Regions from separate parts of the Pseudomonas sp. CFBP 8772 genome, predicted to be linked through region 3. Evidence: predicted binding sites of a transcription regulator. Region 3 holds the regulator's gene; each other region holds the start of a gene.
The links. Region 3 encodes sigma-54, which starts transcription at its own class of promoters, with help from an activator protein. Its sites were predicted from a motif close to ANTGGCATNNANNTTGCTNT; they were not measured.

Region 1: the regulator sigma-54 is predicted to act here: its motif matches at 3,478-3,497, upstream of IFT99_RS19295 (circularly permuted type 2 ATP-grasp protein).
Region 2: the regulator sigma-54 is predicted to act here: its motif matches at 1,894-1,913, upstream of IFT99_RS02000 (CmpA/NrtA family ABC transporter substrate-binding protein).
Region 4: the regulator sigma-54 is predicted to act here: its motif matches at 2,648-2,667, upstream of nirB (nitrite reductase large subunit NirB).

The regions. Positions count from the first base shown of each region.
Region 1 is NZ_JACYUI010000010.1:48,638-54,048, forward strand. It holds gene IFT99_RS19285 (transglutaminase family protein) at 215-1,066, opposite strand; gene IFT99_RS19290 (alpha-E domain-containing protein) at 1,063-2,022, opposite strand; gene IFT99_RS19295 (circularly permuted type 2 ATP-grasp protein) at 2,035-3,444, opposite strand; gene IFT99_RS19300 (ribonuclease E inhibitor RraB) at 3,905-4,243, opposite strand; gene IFT99_RS19305 (hypothetical protein) at 4,493-4,729, opposite strand; gene IFT99_RS19310 (LTA synthase family protein) at 4,899-5,411, opposite strand, start outside.
Region 2 is NZ_JACYUI010000001.1:451,457-456,867, reverse strand. It holds gene rmf (ribosome modulation factor) at 410-625, shown strand; gene IFT99_RS02005 (quinone-dependent dihydroorotate dehydrogenase) at 766-1,788, opposite strand; gene IFT99_RS02000 (CmpA/NrtA family ABC transporter substrate-binding protein) at 2,061-3,269, shown strand; gene IFT99_RS01995 (ANTAR domain-containing response regulator) at 3,282-3,857, shown strand; gene IFT99_RS01990 (nitrate/nitrite transporter) at 4,152-5,363, shown strand.
Region 3 is NZ_JACYUI010000005.1:212,000-217,410, reverse strand. It holds gene lptA (lipopolysaccharide transport periplasmic protein LptA) at 1-193, shown strand, start outside; gene lptB (LPS export ABC transporter ATP-binding protein) at 193-918, shown strand; gene IFT99_RS12955 (RNA polymerase factor sigma-54) at 1,108-2,601, shown strand; gene hpf (ribosome hibernation-promoting factor, HPF/YfiA family) at 2,678-2,986, shown strand; gene ptsN (PTS IIA-like nitrogen regulatory protein PtsN) at 2,999-3,463, shown strand; gene rapZ (RNase adapter RapZ) at 3,466-4,323, shown strand; gene IFT99_RS12935 (HPr family phosphocarrier protein) at 4,340-4,612, shown strand; partial or broken gene IFT99_RS12930 (diguanylate cyclase) at 4,716-5,411, shown strand, end outside.
Region 4 is NZ_JACYUI010000004.1:24,872-30,282, reverse strand. It holds gene nirB (nitrite reductase large subunit NirB) at 1-2,429, opposite strand, end outside; gene IFT99_RS10010 (bifunctional nitrate reductase/sulfite reductase flavoprotein subunit alpha) at 3,023-5,411, shown strand, end outside.

The DNA.
Region 1 (5,411 bases), on a different contig from region 3:
GCCTGTTTCAAACAGGCGGCCGTTGGCCGTGCGGGTATCGCGTGGTTGCGTCTTGGAGGGCGTGGCGGCGGATGGTCTGGCAGCGGATCGTAAGGGGGCTGATTGTATGAGATCAGCGCGTTGGGCGAAATGAACGCAGGGCTGTCTGTCGCACTGAGTGGCGCGCAGACCGTGGGAACGCGGCCGAGCTGAGCGCTCGACCGCGACGGGCTGATCAGCCCTGGCGTTGCACCTGGATCATCGGCGCGGGAACAGGCTTTTTCTTCGCCGCCGGAACCGCAATCGGCGCTGAGGGCGACACCACGACCTTGGCGTGCATCTGCTCACAACCGCCGCCGCGGCGCATGCCACGTACCGGACAGGCATCCAGATAATCCAGGCCCACCGCCAGCTTCAGATGCCGCTCCGGGATCGCCAACTGATTGGTCACGTCGAAGCTGTACCAGGCGTCGTCGATCCAGGCCTCTGCCCACGCATGGCTGGACAGATGTTCGCTGCTGTCACTGTAGAGGTAACCCGACACATAGCGCGCCGGCACCCCAAGGCTGCGGGCGCAGGCCAGAAATGCGTGGGTGTGATCCTGACAGACGCCCGCGCGGTTGGCGAATGCCTGGGCAGCGCAGGTATCCACCGCTGTCGCGCCCGGCGTGTAAGTGATGTGTTCGTTGAGCGCGTGCATCATATCGATCAGCGCAGTGCGGTCGGTGCGCTTCTGGGTCTGCGCGACGGCGAAGGCGCGAATCGCTTCGTCAGCTTCGGTCAGGCGGGTGAAACGCAGGAACGGCAGCGACGACTGGCTCTCATGTTCCGACTCGCGCTTCTCGTCGATCTCGACCTGGCCACGTGCGCCAATCACGATCGCTTCGTGGGGCTCGTCCAGGGTCAGCACGTGGAGAATATTGCCGAAAGGATCGATCTGCGCGCGCACCGGACGGGGTAACGCCAACTGCCAGCTCAGCACTTGCTGACGCTCGCTGTCGTGGGGGGTCAGACGCAAATACTGGATGCTGGCGCGGACCTGATCGTCGTAGTGATAAGTGGTCTCGTGGCTAATTGAGAGTCTCATGCAGCCTCCAGGTAAGAAGTGTGAATGACGCTACCCAGTTGGGCCAGAAGTGGAATGAATTCGTTCAACCACTCATGCAGGCCTTCATCGAGAATCTCGTCGATGCCGGTGTAGCGCAGGCGAGCGTCCAGCTCGGCGGCCAGACGCTGAGCGGGACGGCCATTGGCCCCGGGCAGACTGGCGAGAATGATGTCCAGCTCCTCCAGACACGCACGCAATGAGCGCGGAATATCCGCACGCAACAGCAGCAATTCAGCGACCTGACGAGCACCCGGTGCGTCGCGATAGACTTCCGTGTACGCCTCGAATGACGACAAGGCGCGCAACAGCGCACTCCATTGGTAGTAGCCGGCGGCGGAACTGTCTGCCGCCGCGTTGGCGGACGGGCCGCGCAATTCGAGCATTTCATAACGCGCATCGAGCATGCGCAGGGTGTTGTCGGCGCGCTCGATGAACGTCCCCAGACGGATGAACCGGAAGGCGTCGTTGCGCATGATGGTGCCGTAGGTCGCGCCGCGGAACAGGTGCGAACGCTCCTTGACCCACTCGCAGAAACGGCTCATGCCGTAGCGGCTCAATCCCTGCTCGGCGATGCCGCGAATTTCCAGGTAAGTGGCGTTGATGTTTTCCCACATGTCCGCAGTAATACGCCCGCGTACCGCATGGGCACTGGCCCGCGCCGCGCCCAGGCAGCTGAAGATGCTGGCCGGGTTTTCGGCGTCCAGCGCGAAAAAGTGCAGCAAGCGCTCGGCGTGCAGGTCGCCGTGGCGCTCCAGGTAATCGTCCAGGGTTCCGGTGATCAGCAGTGGCATGGCGATTTCATTGAGGCCATCCCCGCGTCCGTCCTGTGGCATCAGCGACAGCGAGTAACTGACGTCGAGCATCCGCGCGAGGTTTTCGGCCCGCTCCAGGTACCGCGACATCCAATATAAATCCGAGGCAGTTCTACTTAGCATTGGCAGGCATCCTTAATCCTCGACCACCCAGGTGTCCTTGGTTCCGCCACCCTGCGACGAGTTCACCACCAGCGACCCTTCGCGCAAGGCAACGCGCGTGAGACCACCGGGCACTACACGGGTTTCACGGCCAGCCAGGACGAACGGGCGAAGGTCGATGTGGCGCGGGGCGATGCCGTTCTCGACGAAGGTCGGACAGGTCGACAAACACAAGGTCGGTTGCGCGATATACGCGTGGGGCTTGGCTTTGAGCCGCGCCCGGAACGACTCGATTTCCGCGGCGGTGGCGGCGGGGCCCACGAGCATGCCGTAACCGCCGGAGCCCTGGGTTTCCTTGACCACCAGATCGCCCAGATTGGCGAGCACGTGGGACAGCTCTTCGGGCTTGCGGCACTGCCAGGTCGGCACGTTCTTCAGGATCGGCTCTTCGTCGAGGTAGAAACGGATCATGTCGGTCACAAAGGGGTAAACCGACTTGTCGTCCGCCACGCCGGTGCCGATGGCATTGGCCAGCACCACATTGCCCGAACGGTACGCGGACAGCAGGCCCGGCACGCCGAGCATTGAATCCGGGTTGAATGCCAGCGGATCGAGGAACGCGTCGTCGAGCCTGCGGTAAATCACGTCGACCGCTTTCGGGCCGTCGGTGGTTCGCATGAACACGCGGTCATCGCGCACGAAAAGGTCAGCGCCCTCCACCAGTTCGACGCCCATTTCCCGAGCCAGAAACGCGTGCTCGAAAAACGCGCTGTTAAAGCGCCCGGGCGTCAGCACCACGACGCTCGGATTATCCAGCGGGCTGGAGCTTTTCAGGGTGTCCAGCAGCAGGTTCGGGTAGTGATCGATCGGCGCGATGCGTTGCGCGGCGAACAGCTCGGGGAACAGCCGCATCATCATCTTGCGGTCTTCGAGCATGTAGCTCACGCCGCTGGGCGTGCGCAGGTTGTCTTCGAGCACGTAATACGTGCCGTCGCCATCACGCACCAGATCGACGCCTGAGATGTGCGAATACAGGTCACGATGAAGATTCAGGCCCTGCATCGCCAACTGGTATTGCTCGTTGGCGAGGACCTGTTCGGCGGGAATGATCCCGGCCTTGATGATGCGCTGATCGTGATAGAGGTCAGCGAGAAACATGTTCAGCGCCTTGACGCGCTGTATGCAGCCGCGCTCGACCACCCGCCATTCGCTGGCCGGAATGCTGCGCGGAATCGTGTCGAAAGGGATGAGCCGCTCGGTGCCCTGCTCGTCGCCGTACAGCGTGAACGTGATCCCGGCGCGATGAAACAAAAGATCGGCCTCACGCCGGCGCTGAGCGAGCAACTCAGGCGGCGCTTCGCCCAACCAGCGGGCGAATTCCCGATAATGCGGACGAACTATGCCGCCCGCATCGTACATCTCGTCATAAAAGGTGCGGATCATGCCGTACTCCTTGTCACCATGGACACCAGAGCCTTCGCAAGGCCCGTGCCATCGGCATAAACGCTTTAATATCAATGGGTTGAATTAAACAGCCGGAGCGTCCGCACCATTCCTGTGCACGATGCGCCCTAACCCGTTCCCCGGCGCTTCATGGCGAAGCGTCGTTCCGTTTGAAAATCTATCGCAGGCATAGCCACAGTTCATTTCCGCGCGTTACGCGCACTGAGCATAATCGCCTCATACCGCAGACCAACCCGCTGGATTCCACAAGGCGATTGGCTCAAAACCTGATTGGCAACGCCACCCGATATTCCCTTTCCGCCGCTCCCATGAGAGCGGCTTTTTTTTGCCTGCGATTCGGCTCGGTGCCTCTCCCGCTCCACTGATTTGCCGTGGAGCCGAGAGACGGCGTTCAACCGTGCATGCCCTGTTTTCGGGCCTGACTGTCAATTAAGCCCGATCAATGAAGGCGCTTGAGCTCCTGCTTGACGCCCCAGCCTTCAACCTCCCCGTCCAGACCGAAAATCGCGGTCTGGAAATCCTGCTCGAAGTCGCCTATCCCGTCGTAGGTCGCGTACATCAACTTGCTCAGTTCCAGGTGCCACGCACCGTCTTCCAGAGCATTGAGCTGAACATTGACTGACTCGCCACGAAATTTTTCCGCTGCCTGACGCGCCCGGTCCTCATCCGGAAAGGTGGCATAGAACTCGATGGGGTGAATGCGTGCGAAGTCGAAACCGCCTTCTTTCATGCAGCGCAGAACATGGCTGCTGACGTCTTCTTGATAGGCTGTGCTCATGAAACGTCCTCCTATGCAACGATAGATAGAGTTTCAACTATCCCGAAACACTCCCCGATGGCGAGGCGTGTAGCGGCAGGTCATCTGCCGCCCGGGACTCAAGCATGTCGCTGACAAGGCCGGTGCGTTTTACAAAACGGGCATACGTACGCGAGCTGACTCGGGTAGATGCTTCACCGACCTCACTGGCAGAGTACGCGCATTGATAGTGCGTTGCCAATTGGCAGGTTGGCGGGAAACCCAGGCTTTTTAGGGGGCTTCTACGATGGAGATGATCTGTACCGCGTTCTGCTCTTTGAGTGTCTTCACGGTGGGCTCGGCGGTGCGACCGTCGAGGTCGATCAGATCAAGATCACTGGCGACCGGAAACAGGATCGGACGGATTCGCTGCGCAGCCTCTTCATCACTGGGACGGTGATCGGATTCAAGATCGAGGGTTTGCTGCACACCGTCTTTGTCCAGAAACGAAATAGTCCACACTTTCATCAATGTCTCCTCAGTAAGGGCCGGACAACGGCCTAGTGATCTTGACCCTTGCAGCGCAACGACGTTCAACCCGAATCGTCAGCGCCCGGCTGACGTTAGCAGCGTGATGCCAACGATCCGCAGGCAAAAAAAACGCCCCGGTCTCGGGGCGTTCTTCATCAGGCTGCGGTCATTGCGGCTTGGCGTCTTTGACCCCTGCCGTGTTGTCCAGCAGGCTCTTGGTCGCGGTCTGCAGGAAGCTGTCGAGCTTCTTGCGCAACTCGGTGACGTCCGGCGCATTCGGCATCAGCTCGGCGTGGGGCTTGGTGCCCAACTCGTAGCTGTACACTTTCGGCTCCATTTCCTTGGGTTCGATCAGGATCCGGTTGCCGGTGACCAGCGCCACGGTCTGCTCGCTGCCCGATGGCTTGATCACACCGAAGCCTTCGTCGCCTGCCGGCAGATTGAGCAGGTCGCGGCCCCAGCACTGGTGCACGGTGTCGCCACCCAGGCGGCCCATGATGGTCGGGACGATGTCGATCTGCGTGCCGACGATGCTGCTGCGCTTGCCGAACTTGTCCTGAAGGCCCGGGGCGATCATCAGCATCGGCACGTTGAAGCGGCCCAGGTCCATCTCGGTGATCTGCTCGTTGTTGCCGAAGCCGTGGTCACCGACGACCACAAACAGCGTGTCCTTGTAGTA
Region 2 (5,411 bases), on a different contig from region 3:
CGTTTTGATGGTAAAAAAACACTATCCAGCACGACGGCGGCTGCAATAAAAAGTCACATCGCTGACCCTTCGTCGTTTTTCCTCTGACCGTAAACCGCCAGTACTCTCAATTGCGAAACACTTGCACTGCGACCTGAAAGCCCCGTTTAAAAGGGGCCCCCGCAAAAAACACTGGTCAAACGAGTGATTGCTTATGGTCGTAATGCCTGAATGGTTACGTTCTTATGACAAAACGATCATTCACAGCGCATCTTTCATTGGTTAGAAATCACCCAAGGTCATCGCCGCAACGGCGGTGGCATCAAGCCCGCGACGCCGGCAGCGGGCCGCTAACGGCAGAAGATTTTCTGCCGGACCTCAACCTGAGGTCTCCAGGGACATTACAGTCAACAAACGAGGGCAATACCCTATGAGAAGACTTAAGCGTGATCCGATGGAAAGAGCATTTTCGCGCGGATACCAATATGGCGTATCCGGTAAATCCCGTGAGCTTTGCCCATTTACTCTACCGTCAGTGCGTCAAGCCTGGATCAATGGCTGGCGAGAAGGACGCGGCGACAACTGGGACGGTATGACCGGCACTGCGGGCATTCACAGACTCAACGAACTTCACGCGGTCGGCTGACGCAACCCTCACGTTACAGCCTGACCTAGAGCTTTTTCGACATTCTTGATCGCTTCACCATTACCACGCACGCCCCACCCGGGCGGCGGGCCAAGGCCCAAGAGGGGTTCCAGTCGGAACCCCTCTTTTCGTCTGGATGATCAGCGGGACATCGACGCGATCGCGTCCACCGACTGGCGAATCAACGCCGGTCCCTTGTAGATAAAGCCTGAATAAATCTGCACCAGACTCGCCCCTGCCGCGATCTTATCGGCCGCGTGCCTGCCTTCGGTAATGCCGCCGGCGGCAATGATCGGCAAGCGCCCGCCCAGCTCACCGGCCAGCACCTTGACGATGTGCGTGCTCTGCTCGCGCACCGGCGCGCCCGACAGGCCGCCTGCCTCGTCGCCGTGGGGCAACCCTTCGACGCCCTGACGGCTGAGGGTGGTGTTGGTCGCGATCACCGCGTCCATGCCCGACTCCAGCAGCGCGCCGGCAACCAGCACGGTCTCTTCGTCGCTCATGTCCGGGGCAATCTTGATGGCGAGCGGCACGCGTTTGCCGTGGATCAGCGTCAGCGCTTCCTGACGCACCCGCAGGGCTTCGAGCAGTTGCTTGAGTGAATCGCCGAACTGCAGGCTGCGCAGGCCCGGCGTATTGGGCGAGCTGACGTTGACGGTGACGTAACTGGCGTGGGCGTACACTTTGTCCAGGCAGATGAGGTAATCATCCACGGCGCGCTCAACCGGCGTATCGGCGTTCTTGCCGATGTTGATGCCCAGCACGCCTTTGTACTGCGCGGCCTGCACCCGACTGACCAGATTGTCCACGCCCAGGTTGTTGAAGCCCATGCGGTTGATGATGGCTTCGGCGTGGGGCAGACGGAAAATGCGCGGTTTCGGGTTGCCCGGTTGCGGGCGCGGCGTGACGGTGCCGACCTCGACGAAACCGAAGCCCAGCTGCGAGAAGCCGTCGATGGCCGCGCCGTTCTTGTCCAGCCCCGCCGCCAATCCGACCGGGTTGGGGAAGCGCAGGCCCATGACGGTCACCGGCAGCTGCATCGGCGCCTTGTTGAACAGGCCGTTGAGCCCCAGACGCCCGCCCGCTCCGATCAGGTCGATGGACAGATCGTGGGAAGCTTCGGGGGAGAGTTTGAACAGTAACTGGCGGGCCAGGTTATACATGGGCGGGGGCGGCTCGATTGCGGCTGGGATCAGCGGCGGATTATAAACGCCGGTGCAGGCGAAGCGCGAGGCATGTCGCGAACTTTGCTGACTGACCTGTTCGCCGCTGGCATATCGCTTGCTTTAAGTCCTGCATCGACTCGATCCAATGGCGGAGCGAGACACAGGACATGACGTCGCTGTCGCCCCGGTTTCAAGGGGGCGAGGCGGCGTTTTTTTTGGACGACCGGCAGCGTTGAAAGGCGCGTCGGCCTCCACGCGGAATGGCACTCATGAATGACACGCTCACCCCCTCGCTGGCCTGGGTCAACGGCAGCGATGCACCGGAGCTGGCCAGCGTCGACCTCGGTTTCATGGCGCTCACCGACAGCGCCTCGCTCATCGTCGCCGCGACCCAAGGCTTCGCCCAGCCCTATGGCCTGCACATCAATTTGCACCGGCAGTCATCGTGGGCCAGCCTGCGCGACAAACTGGTCAGCGGCGAACTGCACGCGGCCCACAGCCTTTACGGGCTGGTCTACGCCGTGCAACTGGGGCTGGCCGGGCCGGCGAAGCACATGGCAGTACTGATGGGGCTGAACCAGAACGGTCAGAGCATCAACCTGTCGAGGGCGCTGCAGGACGCAGGTGTGACCACTCCTGATGCACTCGATCGACGCACGCACCAAAGCGACCCAAAACTCACGTTCGCCCAAACCTTCCCCACCGGCAACCACGCCCTGTGGCTGTATTACTGGCTCGCGAGCCAGGGCATTCACCCACTGCGCGACGTCGACAGCGTGGTGGTGCCGCCGCCGCAGATGGTCGAGCACCTGCAGGCCGGTCGCATCGACGGCTTTTGTGTCGGCGAGCCGTGGGGTGCCAGCGCCGTTCAGCAGAACCTGGGCTTCACCCTGGCGACGTCCCAGGCCATCTGGCCGGATCACCCGGAAAAGGTGCTGGGGTGCAGCCTGGAATTCGTCGAGCAATACCCCAACACGGCGCGCGCCCTGGTGATGGCCGTGCTTGAAGCCAGTCGCTTCATCGAAGAAAGCGCTGACAACCGCCGAAGCACCGCGCAGTTGCTCGGCGCCCCCGAGTACGTCAATGCACCCGTCGGCGCTATCGAATCGCGGCTACTGGGCGAGTACGACGACGGGCTCGGCAACCGGTGGCACGACCACCATGCCATCCGCTTCCATGATGAAGGCCGGGTCAACATGCCGTGGCTGTCCGACGGCATGTGGTTCATGACCCAGTTTCGCCGCTGGGGCTTGCTGCGCGAAGACCCGGATTACCTCGGCGTCGCCCGCAGCGTCCAACAGCTCGGCCTGTACCGCGAGGCCGCCAAGGCACTGGGCATCGCCGTACCGTCCTCGCCCATGCGCAGCAGCCAGCTGATCGACGGCAAGATGTGGGACGGCAGCGACCCGGCGCGTTATGCCCGCAGCTTCAAGCTGCACGCGCTGGCCGATGCCGCCCTCGTTCATGCCGATCGCTGAGGAGACGCCACCATGCTGCGAATCCTGCTGATCAACGACACCCCCAAAAAAGTCGGTCGCCTGAAAGCGGCGCTGACTGAAGCCGGTTTCGAGGTCATCGATGAATCCGGGCTGATCATCGACCTCCCCGCCCGGGTTCAGGCCGTGCGACCGGACGTGATCCTCATCGACACCGAATCACCGGGGCGTGATGTGCTGGAGCAAGTGGTGCTGGTGACCCGGGATCTGCCGCGCCCGATCGTGATGTTCACCGACGAGCACGACCCCGGCGTGATGCGCCAGGCGATCAAGTCCGGGGTCAGCGCCTACATCGTCGAAGGCATTCACGCGCAACGCCTGCAGCCGATTCTGGACGTCGCCATGGCCCGCTTCGAAAGCGACCAGGACCTGCGCGCGCAACTGCACGCCCGCGATCAGCAATTGGCCGAACGCAAGCGCATCGAGACGGCGAAAGGCCTGTTGATGAAGATGAAGCAGTGCAACGAGGAAGAGGCCTACACCCTGATGCGACGCCAGGCCATGAGCCGGCAGCAGAAACTGATTCAGGTGGCGGAGCAGATCATTGCCATGAGCGAACTGTTGGGCTGAGCCCTCCCATGTCCGAACCGCGCGCGCTGATTTCATTCGGCCTGCATAACGGCGCACCTTTGGCCCATGTATTGCTAGTCACACCTCACAGGTAGCCAACGGCGGTTGCCCACTCACGACAAAGACGTCGCACCCCTTCGCGCAAGCGCACAGGGCTGCGGCGTTTTTTCGTTTTTGCCTTGAACACGTCGAGGCGGGTGGAGTGCCGGTCTGGTGCTTCGCCTGCATGACCTGACCCGTAGCGGTGCGAGCAACACCTCCACCGAACACGAATCCCTGCAGATGAGGTGTTAGATGAACACGAGTTTCTGGAAAGCCGGCCACAAACCGACATTGTTCGCAGCGTTTCTGTATTTCGACCTGAGCTTCATGGTCTGGTACCTGCTTGGCCCGATGGCCGTGCAGATTGCCGCCGACCTGCACCTGACCACCCAGCAACGCGGCCTGATGGTGGCGACGCCGATTCTCGCGGGTGCCGTGCTGCGCTTCATCATGGGCATGCTGGCCGATCAGTTATCGCCGAAAACCGCCGGAATCATCGGCCAGGTGATCGTCATCGCCGCGCTGCTCTGCGCCTGGCAACTGGGCATTCACAGCTATGAGCAGGCGCTGCTGCTGGGTGTGTTCCTCGGCATGGCGGGCGCGTCGTTCGCCGTGGCGCTGCCGCTGGCTTCGCAGTGGTATCCGCCGCAGCATCAGGGCAAAGCGATGGGCATCGCCGGCGCCGGCAACTCCGGTACCGTGTTCGCGGCACTGATCGCACCTGTGCTCGCCGCCAGCTTCGGCTGGAACAACGTGTTCGGCTTTGCCGTGGCGCCGCTGCTGCTGACCCTCATCGCGTTCTCGCTGATGGCAAAAAACGCTCCGGAACGTCCGAAAGCCAAATCCATGGCTGACTATTTCAAAGCCCTGGGCGACCGCGACAGCTGGTGGTTCATGTTCTTCTACAGCGTGACTTTTGGCGGCTTCATCGGCCTGGCCAGTGCCCTGCCCGGCTATTTCAACGATCAATATGGCCTGAGCCCGGTGACCGCGGGTTACTACACCGCCGCCTGCGTCTTCGGCGGCAGCATGATGCGCCCACTGGGCGGCGCACTCGCCGATCGTTTTGGCGGCATTCGAACGCTGTCCGGCATGTACGCCGTCGCGGCGATCTGCATCGCCGCCGTCGGTTTCAACCTGCCCAGCTCGTGGGCAGCGCTGGCACTCTTCGTCGCGGCCATGCTCGGCCTTGGTGCCGGCAACGGCGCGGTGTTCCAGCTCGTGCCGCAACGCTTTCGCAAAGAGATCGGCGTCATGACCGGCCTGATCGGCATGGCCGGCGGCATCGGTGGCTTCCTGCTCGCCGCCGGGCTCGGCGCCATCAAGCAGAACACCGGCGAGTACCAACTGGGCCTGTGGCTGTTTGCATTCCTGGGTGTGCTCGCCTGGTTCGGCCTGATGAACGTCAAGCGTCGCTGGAGAACCACCTGGGGTTCGGCCGCTGTCACCGCTGCCCGCGTTTAGACCGTGAGCGTCAATCAGCCGCTGACGCCGGTCGCGCCCACCACGAGC
Region 3 (5,411 bases):
CATCGTGCTGATCGACAAGGCCAAAGTAGTCAACGACGGCAACACGTCCGAAGGCGAGAAAATCGTCTATGACACCGTCAAGCAGGTCGTGAACGCCGGTCGTGCCAATGGCACCAAGGTCACCGCCCCACGCCCTCGTATCGACATGGTCATCCAGCCGAAAAAGAAAACCGACCAGCAGAAGGCCCAGTAATGGCAACGCTGAAAGCCCAACATCTGGCTAAGGCCTATAAAAGCCGCCAGGTCGTACGTGACGTCAGCCTGTCCATCGAGAGCGGCCAGATCGTCGGCCTGCTCGGCCCCAACGGCGCCGGCAAGACCACCTGCTTCTACATGATCGTCGGCCTGGTTCAGGCGGATCAGGGTCGCGTCCTGATCGACGACCAGGACGTCAGCCACCAGCCGATGCACGGCCGCGCACGCGCCGGTATTGGCTACCTGCCACAGGAAGCGTCGATCTTCCGCAAGCTCTCCGTCTCGGACAACATCATGGCGATTCTGGAGACCCGCAAGGAGCTCGATCGCACTGCCCGTCGCAAGGAGCTGGAAAGCCTGCTTCAGGAATTCCACATCACCCACATTCGCGACAACCTGGGCATGAGCCTGTCGGGCGGTGAACGTCGCCGCGTGGAAATCGCACGCGCCCTCGCCACTTCGCCGAAATTCATTCTGCTCGACGAACCTTTTGCCGGTGTTGACCCTATTTCCGTAGGCGACATCAAGCAGATCATTCACCACCTCAAGGCCAAAGGGATCGGCGTGCTGATCACCGACCACAACGTGCGTGAAACGCTGGATATCTGCGAAACCGCCTACATCGTCAACGATGGGCAGCTAATTGCCGAAGGCGACGCCGAATCCATCCTGGCCAACCAATTGGTCAAGGAAGTGTATCTGGGTCACGAGTTCCGCCTGTAACCGCAGTGATGACACGAGGTTGTGCGGTACGCCGCAACGCGCCCTATCGCCGACCTCGTTTTTTAATTGTCATCACACTCTAGGCAAACCCTCCAGCTTCAGGCATATAATTTGCTTAAGTTGGCGCCCTCGGCGCCCTGGTAGTAAATGGCGCGCAGTGCGCCGGCGAATAAGGTGTTAAGCCCTGCCATGAAACCTTCGCTAGTCTTGAGAATGGGCCAGCAGCTGACGATGACGCCTCAGCTGCAACAGGCAATCCGCTTGCTTCAGTTGTCGACGCTGGATCTCCAACAGGAGATTCAGGAGGCGCTGGAGTCGAACCCGATGCTGGAACGGCAGGAGGAAGGCGACGATTTCGACAACGCCGACCCCTTGGCGGATAACGTAGAGCAAAAGCCCAACGCTGATGTTCAGGAACCCACCTACCAGGAATCGGCGCCTACCGTCGACAATCTGGATGAGGGCGACTGGAACGAGCGCATCCCCAACGAGTTGCCTGTCGACACCGCGTGGGAAGACGTCTATCAGACCAGCGCCAGCAGCCTGCCCAGCAATGACGATGACGAGTGGGATTTCACCACCCGCACCTCCGTTGGCGAAAGCCTGCAAAGCCACCTGCTCTGGCAGCTCAACCTCGCGCCGATGTCGGACACCGATCGCCTGATCGCCGTGACGCTGATCGACTGCATCAACAACCAGGGCTACCTCGACGAAACACTGGAAGAATTGCTCGACGCTTTCGATCCTGAGCTCGATATCGAGCTGGACGAAATCGAAGCCGTTCTGCACCGCATCCAGCAGTTCGAGCCTGCGGGCATCGGCGCTCGCAACCTGAGCGAATGCCTGCTGCTGCAGCTCCGTCAGTTGCCGGCCAAAACCAGGTGGCTGGCGGAAGCGCAGAAGCTGGTCAGCGACTACATCGATCTGTTGGGCAGCCGCGACTACGCGCAGCTGATGCGCCGCATGAAGCTCAAGGAAGACGACCTGCGGCAGGTCATTGAACTGGTCCAGAGCCTCAACCCGCGCCCCGGCTCGCAGATCGAGTCCAGTGAAGCCGAATACGTTGTGCCTGACGTCATCGTGCGCAAGGACAACGAGCGCTGGCTGGTGGAGCTGAACCAGGAATCCGTGCCGCGCCTGCGGGTCAATCCGCAGTACGCGGGGTTCGTGCGTCGTGCCGATACCAGCGCCGACAATACGTTCATGCGCAATCAGCTGCAGGAAGCGCGCTGGTTCATCAAGAGCCTGCAAAGCCGTAACGAGACGCTGATGAAGGTGGCGACGCAAATCGTTGAACACCAGCGCGGCTTCCTCGAGTACGGCGACGAGGCCATGAAGCCGCTGGTTCTGCATGACATCGCTGAGGCCGTCGGCATGCACGAATCGACGATTTCCCGGGTCACCACGCAGAAATTCATGCACACCCCACGCGGGATCTACGAACTCAAATATTTCTTTTCCAGCCACGTCAGCACCTCGGAAGGCGGCGAATGCTCGTCCACGGCGATTCGCGCGATCATCAAAAAACTGGTCGCTGCGGAAAATCAGAAAAAGCCGTTGAGTGACAGCAAGATCGCTGGTTTACTGGAAGCACAAGGCATTCAAGTGGCCCGTCGCACAGTCGCCAAGTACCGTGAATCCCTTGGGATCTCGCCGTCCAGCGAACGCAAGCGACTGATGTAAAGGTCACACGTCAAAGTGTTCCAGTGGCAGGCATTACGCCTGCCTCTTAATGCACTGGCAACGAAGGAGAAGCTGTATGCAAGTCAACATCAGTGGACACCAGCTGGAAGTGACCGAACCTCTGCGTACCTACATCGGCGAGAAGCTCGCCCGACTGGAACGCCACTTTGACAAGATCACGAATGTGCAGGTCACGATGGAGGTCGAGAAGCTCAAGCAGAAGATCGAAGCCACCTTGCACGTTCCTGGCGCTGAAGTGGTTGCCAACGCCGAACACGACGACATGTACGCAGCCATTGACCTGCTTGCCGACAAGCTTGACCGCCAACTCAAAAAACATAAGGAAAAACAGCAAAGTCTGCTGCAAGGCGCGACTGCTCGCTGACACTCCCCACTCATGATCCGACTTGAAAATATTCTGACCCCTGGCCGTTCACTCGTGAACGTGCCAGGCGGCAGCAAAAAAGCCGTACTCCAAAACATCGCCAGCATGATCGGCAAGCAAGTGCCCGATCTTGATGAACAGGTGGTGTTTGAAAGCCTTATTGCCCGTGAAAAACTCGGCTCCACCGGTTTCGGTAATGGCATCGCCATTCCCCACTGCCGCCTGAAGGGCTGTACAACGCCTGTCAGCGCTGTGCTGCATCTCGAGAAACCCATCGATTTCGACGCCATCGACGGCGCGCCGGTTGACCTGCTGTTTGTGCTGCTGGTCCCGGAAGCGGCCACCGATGCTCACCTGGAACTGCTGCGCCAGATCGCCAGCATGCTCGACCGTGACGATGTGCGTAAGCGCCTGCGCGCCGCCAAAACCGACGAAGAGCTTTACAGCGTCGTGCTCGACGTCCAGAACGGTCACTGATCATGCGCATGATCATCGTCAGCGGCCGCTCCGGCTCCGGCAAGAGCACGGCCCTCGACGTCCTTGAAGACAGCGGTTTCTACTGCGTCGACAATTTGCCCGCCGGCCTGCTCCCGGAGCTGGCCGAGCGCGCACTGATCAACACCGAATTGGCCGAGCCTTTACTGGCGGTCTCGATTGACGCGCGCAACCTGCCCAGTCACCTGACCCGATTCCCACGCATGCTCGCCGAGGTACGCGCCCGCCACATCCAGTGCGACGTGCTGTTCCTCGATGCAGATGAACCTACCCTGCTCAAGCGTTTTTCCGAGACCCGTCGCCGTCATCCGTTGAGCACGGCAACGCGCTCGCTGGCCGAAGCCATTCGTGACGAGAAGACCCTGCTCGGCCCGATCATCGATCTGGCTGATCTGACGGTCGACACTACGCACCTGAATCTCTATCAGCTGCGCGACATTCTCAAATTGCGCCTGCTGAACAAACCCGAACCGGGCACTGCCTTCCTCATCGAATCCTTCGGCTTCAAGCGTGGCATGCCCGTGGACGCCGACCTGGTGTTCGACGTGCGCTGCCTGCCCAACCCGTACTGGAAACCCGAACTGCGCGAGCAGTCGGGCCTCGACAAGCCGGTTGCCGAGTACCTCGCAGCACAACCCGACGTCGAAGAAATGTTCCAGGACATCTTCTCGTATCTCAATAAGTGGTTGCCGCGCTTTGCCGCCAGCAATCGCGCCTACGTCACTATTGCCATTGGCTGCACCGGCGGACACCACCGCTCCGTCTACCTGACCGAACGTCTGGGTCAGGTCCTGCAGCAATCGCTCAAGAATGTTCAGGTCCGCCACCGCGACCTAAGCTGAAAGGACCTCCATCGCGATGCCCGCTCTAGAAATCACCATCATCAACAAGCTGGGTCTGCACGCCCGGGCCGCCGCCAAGTTCGTGGGTGTTGCCGGCAAGTACCCGTGTCAGATCAGGGTCGGCCGCACCCCGGAAACCATGGTCGATGGCAAAAGCATCATGGCCGTCATGATGCTGGCTGCCGGTAAGGGCACCCTGATCCATCTGGCCACCGAAGGTGAAGAAGCCGATGCGGCGCTGGCGGGGCTGGTGGAACTGATCAACAACAAGTTTGACGAAGGCGAATAAGCCCTACCGCCGCACGACGCCTCCATTTCCCCGTCAGAGATGATCGATGCCACTGACAGCCAAGCCTCCATTCTCACGAGGGATCAGATCCGGTTCCGAGAAGATGCTGATGCTGGGCAGCGCCGTGGCGGTGGCCGCCATACTCGCCATCGTGACCTGGTTGTTGTTTCGGGAGCTGGGGACGGCCAACGAAGCCGCTGTGCGCTCGGCAAACAATGTGGTGCAGTTGATCGACGCTGACGTGCAGCGCAATGCCGAGCTGTATGACACCTCCCTATTGGGCCTGATCGCGGCCTGGCGACGGCCCGATGTCATGACGATCTCTCCGGAATTGCGCCAGCTGGTGCTCTTCGACCGGGCCACGGCGGCGCCCTTCAAGGGCGATGTGGTGCTGCTGGATGACACCGGGCGCATCGTCGCCGACTCCACCTCGCTGACGCCTCGGCTGGACAACTTCTCAGACCGGCCAGGCTTTCAGAAACACCGGGACAGCGGCTCGCTGGCGCTGGTGGTCGACGGGCCCTTCCTGTCGCGCTGGGGCTTCAAGGACCTGTGCATCAGTTTCAGTCGCCGTCTCCCCTCCGACAACGGCCAGTTCGTCGGCATTGCCAGTGCATCAATGCGCCTGTCGTACTTCGATCAACTGTTTCGCACGCTGGACATCGGTCCCACCAGCACCGTCAACCTGCTCAGTGCGGATGGCGTGATGCTCGCCCGGCAACCCGACGACAACAACCGGACCTTCATCGGCCAGAACTTCAGCATGCGGCCCAACTTCAAACGCATTCTGAGGGAGGTC
Region 4 (5,411 bases), on a different contig from region 3:
AGTTTCTCCGGGCTCTTCAGCGCATTCGCCCACTCGCATTCATAACGGTCGACCACCAACTGCATCTGCGCCTCCAGTTCAGCTGCCAGCCCCAGGCTGTCATCGATCACCACGGCCTTCAGAAAATCCAGCCCGCCTTCGAGGGACTCGCGCCAGACCGACGTCCGCTGCAACTTGTCAGCGGTGCGGATGTAAAACATCAGCACGCGGTCGATGTAGCGAATCAGCGTCTCGTCGTCCAGATCGGTGGCGAACAGCTCGGCGTGGCGCGGGCGCATGCCGCCGTTGCCGCACACGTAGAGATTCCAGCCGTTCTCCGTGGCGATCACGCCGATGTCCTTGCTCTGGGCTTCGGCGCATTCGCGGGTGCACCCAGACACTGCGAACTTCAGCTTGTGCGGCGAGCGCAGGCCTTTGTAGCGGTCCTCGATATTCAGCGCCATTTGCACGCTGTCCTGAACGCCGTAACGGCACCAGGTGCTGCCGACGCAGGACTTCACCGTCCGCGTCGATTTGCCGTAGGCATGGCCGGTTTCAAATCCGGCGGCGATCAGCTCGGCCCAGATGTCCGGCAGCTCATGCAGTTGCGCGCCGAACAGGTCGATGCGCTGGCCACCAGTGATCTTGGTGTACAGGTCGTATTTCTTCGCGACCGCGCCAATGGCGATCAAGCCGTCGGCAGTGATTTCGCCCGCCGGGATGCGCGGCACCACCGAATACGTGCCGTTCTTCTGCATGTTGGCCATGAACGTGTCGTTGGTGTCCTGCAACGGCACCAGCGACGGTTCCATGATCGGCCGATTCCAGCACGAGGCGAGGATCGAGCCGACGGTGGGCTTGCAGATGTCGCAACCCAGATGGCCTTTGCCGTGGCGGGCCAGCATCTCGTCGAAGCTTTCAATGTTTTCCACCCGGGCGAAGGCGTACAGCTCCTGACGCGTGAAGGGGAAGTGCTCGCACAGGCTTTTATCGACGGTGACGCCGCGGGCGATCAGCTCGTGCTCGAACACGCTCTTCAGCAGCGCTGCACAACCGCCGCAACCGGTGGCGGCCTTTGTGCAGGCCTTGAGCCCGGCGAGGTCCGTGCAGCCGCCGTCGATGGCCGAGCAGATCGAGGCCTTGCTGACGTTGTGGCACGAGCAAATGGTTGCCGTGGCGGGCAGGGCATCGGCGCCAAGCGTCGGCGCGCCGTCGCTGTGGGGGAGGATCAGGCTGGACGGATCGGCCGGCAGCTTGATGCCGTTCTGCACGTATTGCAGCAAGGTGTCGTAATAGCTGTTGTCGCCCACCAGCACGGCGCCGAGCACCTTTTTGCCATCGGCGGACACCACCAGGCGGCGATAACTGCCGGTGGCCTCGTCGATAAACCGGTAGCTGCGCGCGCCCGTCAACGCGCCGTGGGCATCGCCGATGGAGCCGACATCGACTCCGAGCAGTTTCAGTTTGGTGGACATGTCAGCGCCGAAGAATGGCTCGGCGGTCAGGTCGCACAATTGCGCGGCGACGTTGCGCGCCATTTGATAACCCGGCGCGACGAGGCCGAAAACGCTGCCGTTCCAGGCGGCGCACTCACCGATGGCGAAAATGTCGGCGTCGCTGGTGCGGCAATGTTCGTCGATGGCGATGCCGCCGCGCGGGCCCAGCGCCAGTTCACACTGGCGGGCGAGGGCGTCCTGGGGGCGTATGCCGGCAGAGAAGACGATCAGATCGGTTTCGAGGAATTCATCGCCGGCGAAATTCATCCGGTAGAGGTATTCCTCCCCCGCGCTGATGGATTGCGTCGCGCGGGACAGGTGCACGCCCACGCCCAGCGCTTCGATGCGCGCCTTCAGGGCGGCGCCGCCGTGGTCATCCAGCTGCACCGGCATCAGGCGCGGCGCGAATTCCACCACGTGGGCTTCCAGGCCCAGGGACTTCAGCGCGTTGGCCGCTTCCAGTCCCAACAGCCCCCCGCCAACCACCACGCCGCGTTTCGCCTGGCTGGCGGCGGCGCGGATGGTGTCGAGGTCGTCCAGGGTGCGGTAGACCAGCCGAGAATGGCCTTCAGCGCCTTCGATGGGCGGTACGAAAGGATAGGAACCCGTCGCCAGCACCAGCTTGTCGTACCCGAAGCTGCCCTTGGCGGTGATCACTTCGCGCCGCGCCCGGTCGATTTCCAGCACCGGCACACCCAGGTGCAGCGCAAGCCCGGTCTGCTCATATAAAGAAGCAGCGCTCATCGCCAGTGACTCGGCGTCGCGACCGCCAAAGTATTCGGACAGATGCACGCGGTCGTAGGCGCGCTGGCCTTCCTCACCGAACACATGAATGCGATAGCGCTCGAGGGCGCCGGCGGCGATCAGTTGCTCGACGCAGTGGTGACCCACCATGCCGTTGCCGATGACGATCAGGGTTTGGACGTCGTTGAGTGGGGCGACTGTGGTGTTCATATCGAGTCCCGGCCAAGGCCAATCAGGTTTTTCGAAAGCAAAAAAAAAGGCGCCCGGAACCTCTCGGTTCCAGGCGCCTTTGCCTGTTCTTTTAGGGGTTGCCGCGCGACCACAGTGTCGACGCCAACCTGGTGAGCCCGACGCCGCGAACGGCTGGCGGTCCGCGTTGACCGGCCAGGGCTGCCAACCGCGTGTTCAGGCTGGACTTGATAAGAGACTTAGCAATGGCTGTGCCAGTGGGAATATCGACGCGTCCGCCCCGTTTCTTTCCGGCCAGATGCGCAGGTTTGACGGGCCAGAAGCGTGATCGTTATTCGATCTCGTCGCCCTCCATAGCGAACGGTTCCGGCTCGAAAAGGGTGCGATTTACACTGGTGCGCCCCACGGTGAAGCTCAACGCCCATTGATCGTGTGGGCAACTTTCGCTGAAACCGCCCGCTGCACGTTCCACGGCCAGGCTGGCCTGCTGTTTGCAATATCCTGTTCACAGGCAATCAACGCCGATTGCCATATTCACGACAAAGGCGCCGTGTGCTCTCCGTTTTCCAACGGATGAGAACAGGGCGTCTTTTTTTGCTTTCAGGAAACGGAATATGGCGAGCAGCAGCGTAAAGAGCGTGTGTCCTTATTGTGGCGTCGGTTGCGGCATCGTCATGCAGGTCGAGGACAACCGGGTCATCAAGGTCGTCGGCGACAAGACGCACCCGAGCAATTTCGGCCGACTGTGTACCAAAGGCGCCACCTGCGGCCAGGCGATTGCCGAGTCGGGGCGGATGGAGTCCGCCTACATCCGCCATCAGCGCAGCCACGAGCCAGTGCGCGCGGAAATGGACGCCGCCATCAGCGAAACCGCCCGGCGCTTGCGTGGGATTCTGGATCGCGACGGTCCCGGTGCACTGGCGTTTTACGTCTCGGGGCAGATGTCTCTGGAGGCGCAGTACTTGGCCACCAAGCTCGCCAAGGGCTTCGTGCGCACGGCCAATATCGAGTCCAACTCGCGGCTGTGCATGGCCAGCGCGGGCAGCGGCTACAAGCTCTCGTTGGGCGCGGACGGCCCGCCCGGGTCCTACGATGACTTAGACAAGGCCGACCTGTTTTTTGTGATCGGCGCCAATATGGCCGACTGTCACCCCATCCTGTTCCTGCGCATGATGGACCGGGTCAAGGCCGGGGCGAAGCTGATCGTCGTCGACCCCCGGCGCAGTGCCACCGCCGACAAGGCCGGCCTGTTCCTGCAAATCAAACCGGGCACCGACCTCGCGCTGCTCAATGGGCTGTTGCACTTGCTGGTGAAGAACGGCGACACCGATGCCGACTTCATTGCCTCGTTCACCCAGGGCTGGGACGTTATGCCCGACTTCCTCGCCGAGTACGCGCCCGCATACGTCGCGCAGATCACCGGCCTGGCCGAAGCCGACATTCGTCAGGCTGCGCGGATGATCGGCGCGGCGCCCGAGTGGATGAGTTGCTGGACCATGGGCCTGAACCAGAGCACCCACGGCACCTGGAACACCAATGCGCTGTGCAATCTGCATTTGGCGACCGGGGCGATTTGCCGGCCCGGCAGCGGTCCGTTTTCCCTGACCGGGCAACCGAATGCCATGGGCGGAAGGGAAATGGGCTACATGGGCCCGGGACTTCCCGGACAGCGCTCGGTGTTGGTAGACGCCGACCGCCGCTTCATCGAAGACCTCTGGCGCATCCCGGAGGGCAGCATCCCGCACATGCCCGGCGGCGGCACCATCGACCTGTTCGAGCAGATGCGCGAGGGCGTGATCAAGGCCTGCTGGATCATCTGCACCAACCCGGTCGCCAGCGTTGCCAACCGCACCACGGTCATCGACGCCCTGAAGACCGCCGAACTGGTCATCACCCAGGACGCCTTCCTCGACACCGAGACCAATCGCTACGCCGACATCTTGTTGCCGGGCGCGCTCTGGGCTGAGGCGGAAGGGGTGATGATCAATTCCGAACGCAATCTAAACCTGACACAGAAAGCCGTCGATGCACCGGGCCAGGCGTTGCCGGACTGGCAGATCATCGCCAGGGTCGCCTGTGAAATGGGCTTCGCCGACGCCTTCAGTTACGCCTCGGCGGAGGAAGTGTTCGAGGAAATCAAACAGGCGTGGAACCCCGCCACGGGCTACGACATTCGCGGCGCCAGCTATGGGCGGCTTCGGGATCAACCGATGCAGTGGCCGTGCGCGCCCGATGACGAGCGCGTGCGCAATCCGATTCGCTACCTCAGCGAGATCAACGCGCGGCCCGTCGAGCGGGGCACACCAGCACGCCCGGCGATTGTCTTTCCCACCGCAAACGGCAAAGCGGTATTTTTCCCACGTCCGCACATGCCTCCCGCTGAACTGCCCAACGATGCATTTCCGATGGTGCTCAACACCGGCCGCCTGCAACACCAGTGGCACACCCTGACCAAGACCGGGAAAGTCCCGACACTGAACGCGCTAAATGCCCATCCGTTCGTCGAGCTGCACCCCGACGATGCCCTTGCGCTGGGCATCCGCGAAGGCGATGGCGTGGAAATCCGTTCCGTACGAGGCCTGGCGGTGTTGCCTGCGGTGATCAGCGACCGCGTGCTGCCGGGCAACTGCTTCGCGCCCTTTCACTGGAATGACGTGTATGGCGAAAAGCTGGCGATTAACGCCGTGACCAACGACGCCGTCGACCCGATCTCCCGCCAGCCCGAATTCAAGTGTTGTGCGGTCGCCTTGCGCAAGGTCGAGCTGATCGGGCATCGCTTCCTTGATTTGCCCCAAGCTGAGACCGAGACGCAGACAGCACCTGACCAGGCGCCGCTTTTGACGCTGCTCTGGGCATCACAAACCGGCAATGCCGAAGCGTTGGCCCGGCAGTTCGGCGACCGGTTGAAGACTGCCGGCGTGCCCGTTCACGTGGCGGCGATGGACAATTTCCCCGGCGAGTGTCTTGACCAACTGCAGAACGTCGCACTGATCAGCAGCACCT